DNA from 3 places in the Staphylococcus parequorum genome. Region 1 is predicted to be linked to each of the others. Evidence: predicted binding sites of a transcription regulator. Region 1 holds the regulator's gene; each other region holds the start of a gene.
The links. Region 1 encodes LexA, which represses DNA repair genes until DNA is damaged. Its sites were predicted from a motif close to CGAACATATGTTCG; they were not measured.

Region 1 (3,280 bases):
TATATTACAATTGATATTGCACATGGTCATTCAGATTCAGTCATTAATATGATTAAACATATAAAAGCACATATTCCAGAGACATTTGTAATAGCTGGTAATGTGGGTACACCTGAAGGCGTTCGTGAACTTGAAAATGCCGGTGCAGATGCTACGAAAGTAGGTATAGGCCCTGGTCGCGTTTGTATTACTAAAATTAAAACTGGTTTTGGAACTGGTGGCTGGCAGTTATCAGCACTCAACCATTGTAGTAAAGCAGCACGAAAACCAATCATCGCTGATGGTGGTATCAGAACACATGGTGATATCGCTAAATCAATTCGCTTTGGCGCATCAATGGTAATGGTGGGTTCATTATTTGCAGCACATGAAGAATCTCCTGGCGAAACTGTTGAATTAGATGGTAAAATGTATAAAGAATACTTTGGTAGTGCTTCTGAATTCCAAAAAGGCGAACACAAAAATGTTGAAGGTAAAAAAATGTTTGTTGAACACAAAGGTTCTTTACTGAATACTTTAATAGAAATGCAACAAGATTTACAAAGTTCAATTTCATATTCAGGTGGCAAAGATTTGAATGCGTTAAGAAAAGTGGATTATGTAATTGTTAGAAACTCTATTTTTAATGGTGATAGAGACTAGTTTTATAGTGGGTGTATAAAATCAGAAAAATTTTATTATATATAGTTGTTTTGTTAATCATAGTATTAGTCGTTCCAATCAAAGAAACAGCTCCTATGACATCGTTACAACAACAGTTTAAATCAAAAGTGGATGGTTGGACATCAGAACAATCTACTTCTGATGATGCGTTGAAAGTGCCGAGTGAACAAGAATTTGCTGTGAATAATATTCAAATGAACATGACTAAAGATGAAGTTGACAAAAAGTTAGGAGACGCACAACGTGTGACTTCTAGTGAGTACGGTACAAATTGGCATACTTACTACTCTGGTGATTATAGATCATTTGTGATGGTGAGTTACATTGATGATAAAGTAAATGCACTTTATAGTAATCAGAATGTGATTTCATCAAAATCAAAAATTAAATATGGAACACCCAAAGAAGTCGTTAGAGATAGATTAGGTGAACCTATTACTGAAAAAGAAAAAGGTCATGTAAAATTTGATGTGCAAGATGACGAATTCGACAATTTCCATGATGATCAGATTTATACAACAGCTTTTTACGACAAACATGAGAACAATAACTTAACTGCACTTTTACAAGTTAGTGAAAAAATGGAAAACCGCTTACAACAACAATACGCTGCACCATCAGAAGGGTTAGCGCAAAGTTTCGAATTACAAAACTTTGATTTAGTAAACGCTGAGAGAGTCCAACGTGATTTAGCCTCGTTAAATTATTCGGCTAGTATTTCTGATACTGCTAGAAAACATAGTGTAGATATGGCAGAGCATGATTATTTTGATCATGATAATTTATCAGGTGATTCACCATTCGACAGATTAGAAGCTGACGGTCATGATTTTAATGCAGCAGGTGAAAATCTAGCTTATGGTCAAACAAGTAGCATTTATGCACACCAAGGTTTAATGAATTCATTGGGACATAGAAAGAACATACTAAAAAAAGAATTCAAAACATTAGGTGTAGGTGTCGACTTTAATGAAGATAGACAACCTTATTGGACTGAAAATTACAGTGGATAGTGTTTATTGATTGTTATAAGAGGGTATCTTATAATTTGTGAGGATGAATAAGTTATGACAACAAATAAAAAAGATAAAACAGAAGATATACTTGAAAAAGTAAAAGAAGTCTTAGATAAAAAAGACAAAAAATAAGAGGTTGAGCTCATTGCTCAATCTCTTATTTTTGTGAGAGTGTTTTTAAAGGATTCAATTTATAATTACATTTCTCTAAATAGGCCTACAACTTTACCTAATACAGTTACATGTTCCAAATAGATAGGTTCCATTGTACTATTCTCAGGTTGTAAGCGATAACGTGTCTTTTCTTTATAGAACCGTTTAACAGTAGCTTCATTTTCTTCAGTCATAGCAACAATAATATCTCCATTTTCAGCGATTGTTTGGCTTCTAACGATTACTTTATCACCATCTAAGATACCTGCTTCAATCATACTGTCTCCAACGACATTGAGAATGAAAATATCACTATTATGAGTTGAAGTGAAGTGTTCGGGTAACGGGAAATATTCCTCAACATTTTCTACGGCAGTAATCGGTATACCGGCTGTTACTTTACCGATTACAGGAACATGAATAGTTTCTTCCATATTTAAAGTATCACCTAATTGTTCTGATACAATTTCAATTGCACGAGGTTTAGTAGGATCTCTTCTTATATAACTCTTTTCTTCTAATCTTGATAAATGACCGTGCACTGTAGAACTTGATGCTAATCCTACGGCTTCACCAATCTCTCTTACACTTGGCGGATATCCTTTTGAATGAACTGTTTGTTTTATATATTCGAAAATTTCACTTTGTCGCTTTGTTAACTCTCTCATAGTAGGCACTCCCTAGATTAATTTGTTTTTATTATAGCATGCATATATATATATTACAAACGTTTGTTCGTTTCTTGTTGACTCGGAACAAGTGTTCTGGTAAGGTGTAAATACAAACAAACGTTCTAGGAGTGGCTATTAATGTTGAAAATATATAAACACCAAATAAAAGCGTATGTAACAGTGTTACTTGTTACGATGCTATTAAGCGCATTATTTATTTTAAGTGCACATAACAATGCAGAATCAGAACAGACGTACGAAATGACCGATCATCAAATAACGCATGAACCAGCACAAAGCGAACAATACAATGTGAAAATCGAAGAGAATAGCGAACACGAACAACAACCGGTTATAGCAGCGGTTAAATAATTTTTTAAATAGAAGTGATTTGGGAAAGCAAGCATGTTAATAGTAAATAGGGATAAAGTGAGCGAAACGATTTAGTTTCGCTCACTTTTTTGTTATATTTTTCCTAGATTATAAATTACGGAGGTTAACTATGGCTAACAAGGGTAGCGTAGATTTAGAACGTATTAATGAATTAGCAAAGAAGAAAAAAGAACAGGGACTTACTCAAATTGAAGCCAAAGAGCAATCTAAGTTGCGCAAAGCTTATTTAGACGAATTTAGAGGCAAGTTCAAGCAACAAATTGAAAGTACTAGAATTATTGATTCAGAAGGAAATGATGTTACACCTAATAAAGTGAAAAAAATATTAGATTCTAAAGACAAAGAAGATAAAAACTAAATCACTTTTTTGTTAAATAGAAGAAA
Region 2 (3,280 bases), 560 kb from region 1:
TATTACGTGCTGCACGTCCACTTGTTTGAACAAGTGATCTATGAGAACGTAAGAAACCTTCTTTATCCGCATCAAGAATAACAACAAGAGACACTTCTGGTATATCGATACCCTCTCTTAATAAGTTAATTCCAACAATGACATCATAAGTTCCCATACGTAAATCACGAATAATTTCTATACGCTCCAACGTTTTAATTTCTGAATGTAGGTAATTGACCTTAATGCCAGCTTCTTTCAAATAAGTCGTTAAATCTTCACTCATTTTTTTAGTTAATGTCGTAACTAGCACACGTTCATTACGTTCAATGCGCTCATGAATTTCACTTATTAAATCATCAATTTGATTTTCCGTTGGTCGCACTTCAATCTCAGGATCTAAAAGACCTGTCGGACGAATGATTTGTTGTACCATTTCATCTGTATGTTCTAACTCGAATGGACCAGGTGTAGCAGATACATAAACGAGTTGATTGGTTTTTTCTTCGAATTCTTCAAATTTTAAAGGTCTATTATCCAAAGCACTCGGCAAACGGAAACCATGATCTACAAGTACTTGTTTACGTGCACGGTCTCCATTATACATACCCCTAATCTGAGGTAATGTCACATGTGATTCATCAACCATCACAAGCCAATCATCGCCAAAATAGTCTAATAACGTATACGGCGTTGATCCCATTGGTCTTAACGTTAAATGAACAGAATAGTTCTCAATACCAGAACAGAAGCCCATTTCACGCATCATTTCTAAATCATAATTCGTACGTTGTTCTAGTCGTTGTGCCTCTAATAATTTATTTTCTGAGCGTAATTCTGTTAAACGTTCTTCTAATTCATTTTCAATTCTTTGTATCGCAGATTTCATTTTCTCTTCACGTGTTACGAAGTGGGAAGCTGGGAAAATCACAAAGTGATCACGCTCTCTTAAAACTTCACCCGTTAAATAATTCACTTCACGGATACGATCAATTTCATCACCGAAAAATTCTACACGAATACACATTTCTTCTCTCGAAGCCGGAAAAATTTCAACAACATCTCCTCTTACACGAAATGTACCGCGTCTAAAATCAATATCATTTCTCGAATATTGCACGTCTACTAATTTTTTTAAAAGTTCACTTCTATCCATTTCCATACCAGCTCGAACACTGACTACTAAATCTCGATATTCTTCTGGGTTACCTAAACCATATATACAGCTGACACTCGCAATAATAATGACATCGTCTCTTTCAAAAAGTGAACTTGTCGCTGAATGTCGTAATTGGTCAATTTCATCATTTATTGAAGCATCTTTTTCAATAAATGTATCAGTTGATGGTACATAAGCCTCTGGTTGATAGTAATCATAATAACTGACAAAGTATTCTACTCTATTTTCTGGAAAGAATTCTTTAAACTCACTATATAATTGCCCTGCTAATGTTTTATTATGCGCGATAATGAGTGTCGGTTTCCCTACTTGTTTAATAACATTACTCATAGTAAAGGTCTTACCTGTACCTGTCGCACCGAGTAAAGTTTGATGACGTTTGCCCTCATTAACGCCTTTAACGATTTTCTTTATCGCCTCTGGTTGATCACCTTGAGGTGTAAAATCAGATTGTAATTTAAATTGATGGTGTTCCATAGTGACACATGCCTCCTATATAATTTCTAACGATACGAACATACCTGATGTGTCTATGTTTAAAATGTATATACCACTGTTGCTGTGTGTCTGCATCAAGTTTGCAGATTCATATTCTCGTTACATATTTTAACAGATTTATAAATGAAAAAGCAAACATTTGTTCGCTTTTTATCTTCTTATATATAAAGAAAAACAAACATAGTTCTATCACCATGTTTGCCTAAGTTGTCTTTGTTTATCCTAAAATAAACTATATTGTTGAATTTATACAATTATAAAACGCTTATTTAACTATAGCAATTAAGTTGCTTAATACTCATTACTCAGTCATCTTCTTTTTTATGAAATTCTAATTGATCGATAATAAGGTAACCAGCTAGCAACGAGGCGACATCTATAAAAATGATCCATTCATTATGAAAAAAGCCTTTTTGAACGGATGCACCAATTATAATTAATGTTAAAATCGTTCCTACCCATTTACTTCGTGTTAGTACGCTGAAAAACACCACGAAAATACATGGAAAGAAGGATGCGAGCACATACCAAATCATTCACTTCACCCATTCCTATTATTTAAAATAGCCATTGTTGTTTCACGTAATTCTGATCTTGGAATGAATTTCTCCGTTAACATTTCAGGAATAATATTATCTATAAAATCTTGTACCGAACTTAGATGATCAAATTGCATAATTGTTTCTAAAGACATCTCATATATTTCAAAAAATAGTTGTTCAGGGTTACGCTTTTGTATTTCACCAAATGTTTCATATAATAAATCTATCTTGTCAGCTACAGAAAGTATCTGACCTTCTAATGAGTCATCTTTACCTTCTTGAAGTCTTTCTCGATATATATCTTGGTAAGCTTCTGGAATTTCTTCATTTATAAAATGGTCTACCATTTCTTCCTCGACTTGTGAGAAGAGTTTTTTTAATTCACCACTTGCATATTTAACTGGTGTTTTGATATCACCCGTAAAAATTTCAGCAAAATCGTGATTTAACGACTTTTCATATAAACTCTTCCAATCTACTTCATTACCATGGTATTCCTCTACTGTAGCCAAATATTGTGCAATTTTTGTCACCTTAAATGAATGCGCAGCGACATTATGCTCAAAGTATTTAAATTTTCCCGGCAATCTAATTAATTTTTCTAAATCAGACAAGCGTTTAAAATATTGATGTACTCCCATGACATCGCCTCCTAGTTTGTTTAATGAATGATTATACTTAATTTTATAATATCATTCAACAATCAAAATGTCTTATCAATGTAATTGAATTTAACTAATTCAATTTATGAGGCGCCTAGGACATAAATTCATATCTCAGTCCCGTTGTTATTTTGGCAGAGTTGGCTAGGCATATACTACAAAATCTTATTAGAAAAATTATATTGCTGTCGCATTATTTTATTCATGACATTATTTAACCACAATGAACTATAAACATAGAACCACTCCAAAACATGATGGAGTGGTTCTATGTTGTACCATTTATTATATTAAGCAAAGCTCACCTCTAATATAAGCTCACTACCAAGCATCTTTTCTTTATGTATTCAGATGATATTGAAGTTATATGATTTGCTAATGAATATAATTATATTGATCAGTGTTGTGAATTGTTCTAT
Region 3 (3,280 bases), 630 kb from region 1:
TTTACGAACGCTGGTCAAACTTGTGTGTCGCCAGACTATATTTTAGTTAACCGAAAAGTCAAAAGCCAACTCATCGCGGCACTCAAAAATACAATCACTGAATTTTATGGTAAATCTATACAAGATAGCCCAGATTTCGGTCGTATCATTAATCAAAAACATTTCGATCGTTTAGACCATTTATTAAATGTTCATAAAACAGAAATTGCATTTGGTGGTCAATCTGATGCAGACGATAAATACATCGCTCCAACCATTTTAGATGGTATTACTTTCGATGCTAAAATAATGGAAGATGAGATTTTCGGCCCTATTTTACCAATCATTCCGTATGATGATTTTGATGAAGCGATTGATTTAATACGTACTAAACCTAAACCACTCAGCTTATATTTATTTAGCGAAGATGAAAATGCAACAGAACGTGTACTTCATGAAATTTCATTTGGTGGCGGTGCGATTAATGATACGTTGATGCACCTCGCAAATCCAAACTTACCTTTTGGTGGTGTCGGGGCATCGGGTATTGGACAATATCATGGTAAATATAGTTTTGACACGTTTAGTCACGATAAATCTTATGTATTTAAATCTACAAGGCTTGAATCAAGTCTCATATTCCCACCATACAAAGGGAAATTTAAATACATCAAAACATTTTTCAACAAATAGAAAATCACCTAGTATGGCAATGTATTATCCATACTAGGTGATTTTTTAATTTTTTCAGTTGTCTTTATTTTAAAAATTGTACACAAACGCCCTCTGGTGCTGATTCATGATGATCAACTTTTTCTAATTCTCCCGTAATTTTATCACGTTTGAAAACCGTCAATGTATAGTCACCTTCTTGGTGTGCACAAACTAAGAAATCGTCTGAGTCAGTAATGTTGAAATCACGTGGGAATTCACCACCACTTGATACAATATCAACAAATGAAATCGTTGAACCATCATCGCTTACTTTAAAAATAGCAATACTATCGTGGCCTCTATTCGTGATGTATAAGAATTTTTGATCGTGTGACTGTCTTACTGCTGCTAATTTTGTATCACCTTCAAAATTTTCTGGAATTGTTGAATGTCGTTGGATTTCGGTGAATTTTCCATCCTCATATTTTACTGTACTTACGACATTTGATAACTCATGGACAACATAAGCAAACTTCCCATTTTCATGAAAAGTAATATGTCTTGGTCCGTCCCCTGGTTCAAAATCACTCACCGCATGTTCACTAAAACCATGATCATTAAATTCGTATGTTACTATTTTATCTGTACCTAAATCGATTGCAACTACATATTTTTCATCTGGTGTTGTACTGATAAAATGCACATGTGGCTGATCTTGTCTTTCATGTGGTCCAGTTGGATAATTGTGCTCTAACTCTTGAATCAAACGTATGATTTCACCTGTTTCAGGATTCGCTTCATATAAGCGCGCTAATCCAGCACCATAAACAGACTCAAAAACAAACTTTCCGTCTGGTGACACATCTACATAACAGCCGCTACCCTTTGTAGATGCGAGGCATTTATTAATTAAACTGAGTTTACCATCTTCTTCTATTTTAAGACTTGCAACACCGCAATTATCTCCTTCACGTGTTACAGCATATAAAAATGAATTATGTTGATTTACATAAGTTGATGCTTCTAATTCATATCCTGTTTCAACTTCTGTTACGCTTCCAGTTTGTTCATCTAATTCAAAACGATAAACGCCTTTGCCCTCTTTTTTTGTATACGTACCAATATAACCTGTTGTCGTCATGTAAACCCCTCCATATTGTTATAGTTTCATTTTAATAAATATCTATACTAAATGACAATATAATGATTATTACCACTTTCTATCAAAGTACAATTAAATTTTTCATGCTTTATTAATTTAAAATAAGGAAAAACTTCTTGCAATTACACGAACGTATGTTCTATTATTATGTTGAGGTGATTTTATGATTCCGGAAAAATACCAAAATGAAAATGACTATAGAAATATACCAAGAGAATTTCTTAATGCCAATATCCCGCAAGGTCGTGGCATGGTTAAATGGGCGCCATTTGCTACTTTGCCAGAACAATTCGAAACAATTCAACAATATTTAGTAGATCAAAATAAAATTGACCGTCCTATATTATCCGACGATCAATTAAATGAATTAAATTTACAGCTTCATCAAGCGTTACATACAGATTCCTATATTTATATTGAATATTATCAAGCAGGTTGGTTGGAAACGGCTCATATAAAAATTAAAAATATAGATATGACTCATATGTTTTTAGAAGGTTATCCAATCTATACACATGAAACAATTCAACTTTCATTATTTGATATAACTAGAATAACTCAAGACAATAGTTAACCGCTTTTCTATACTTGCGGCGCAAGTTTACAGTTCGCAGTCTTCTCGACTGCATAAGCCACCGTAACAACTTCGTTGAACGGATTTATTGTTCGCAGTCTTCTCGACTGCATAAGCCACCGTAACAACTTCGTTGAACGGTGGCTAAAAAAAAATACTGCCAACGAAAGCCTAAAGGCTTTGTCGACAGTATGGGAACACTCTAAAGTGTTCTATTAATAACTTAATTATTCGTTTCAATATCTGAAACAATTTCTTTTGTTTTACTTTCAATATCTTCGAAGTCTTTTTTAAAGATATAAGCGAAAACTACTGCACCAACACCTGCTGCTAATGACACAGTAAGAATTGTACCTAATACAAATTTAAATAAACCTTTAATAAAATTACACATTCTGATTCACCTCAATAAATTATTAACATATCTATCAATAATGATAGCATACTTGAAAGCATCAATAAATATATACCCACTTTTCATTTCTTTAATCTAAATATTAAAAAATGGATTTATGATATTATTGGAGTAATGCAAAATCAATAAATTTTAGTCAATATGTCTTATTTATTTTAACATTTTCTTCTCATCAGAATAAAGATAGATGTTATATTTATTATTATTATAAGTAAAAAAAGGGCTAATATCGTTAAATATTAGCCAATTCAATGTTAGTTATTCTCATCTTATTGACCCCACCAAGTGGAGACTGCATCTTTGAAAGCATCATAATAATTTGACATAATAATCACCTCATTGAATTTGTCTATCTGATCGTCCCTTGATGTTAACTCAAGCATAACTACTGGTCATACGTAATGCAATTAACAAAGCGTTACAATGAAGTTACATTTTTGTAAGATTACACACATAAATAGGAGTTTTAAACTATGCAATCAGTAAAATCAGACAT

Region 2: a site for LexA is predicted at 1,790-1,803, ahead of uvrB (excinuclease ABC subunit UvrB). Genes of this name have one in related genera too.
Region 3: a site for LexA is predicted at 1,923-1,936, ahead of AAA453_RS06255 (YolD-like family protein). Genes of this name have one in related genera too.

What each region holds. Positions count from the first base shown of each region.
Region 1 is NZ_CP150682.1:1,948,651-1,951,930, reverse strand. It holds gene guaC (GMP reductase) at 1-642, shown strand, start outside; gene AAA453_RS09550 (CAP-associated domain-containing protein) at 654-1,676, shown strand; gene lexA (transcriptional repressor LexA) at 1,877-2,500, opposite strand; gene sosA (DNA damage-induced cell division inhibitor SosA) at 2,642-2,875, shown strand; gene AAA453_RS09535 (DUF896 domain-containing protein) at 3,006-3,254, shown strand.
Region 2 is NZ_CP150682.1:2,506,418-2,509,697, forward strand. It holds gene uvrB (excinuclease ABC subunit UvrB) at 1-1,636, opposite strand, end outside; gene AAA453_RS12370 (CsbA family protein) at 1,963-2,193, opposite strand; gene AAA453_RS12375 (YfbR-like 5'-deoxynucleotidase) at 2,199-2,840, opposite strand; gene AAA453_RS12380 (CHAP domain-containing protein) at 3,237-3,280, opposite strand, start outside.
Region 3 is NZ_CP150682.1:1,318,436-1,321,715, reverse strand. It holds gene AAA453_RS06265 (aldehyde dehydrogenase) at 1-672, shown strand, start outside; gene pglS (6-phosphogluconolactonase) at 737-1,774, opposite strand; gene AAA453_RS06255 (YolD-like family protein) at 1,959-2,369, shown strand; gene AAA453_RS06250 (hypothetical protein) at 2,593-2,763, opposite strand; gene AAA453_RS06245 (C45 family autoproteolytic acyltransferase/hydolase) at 3,258-3,280, shown strand, end outside.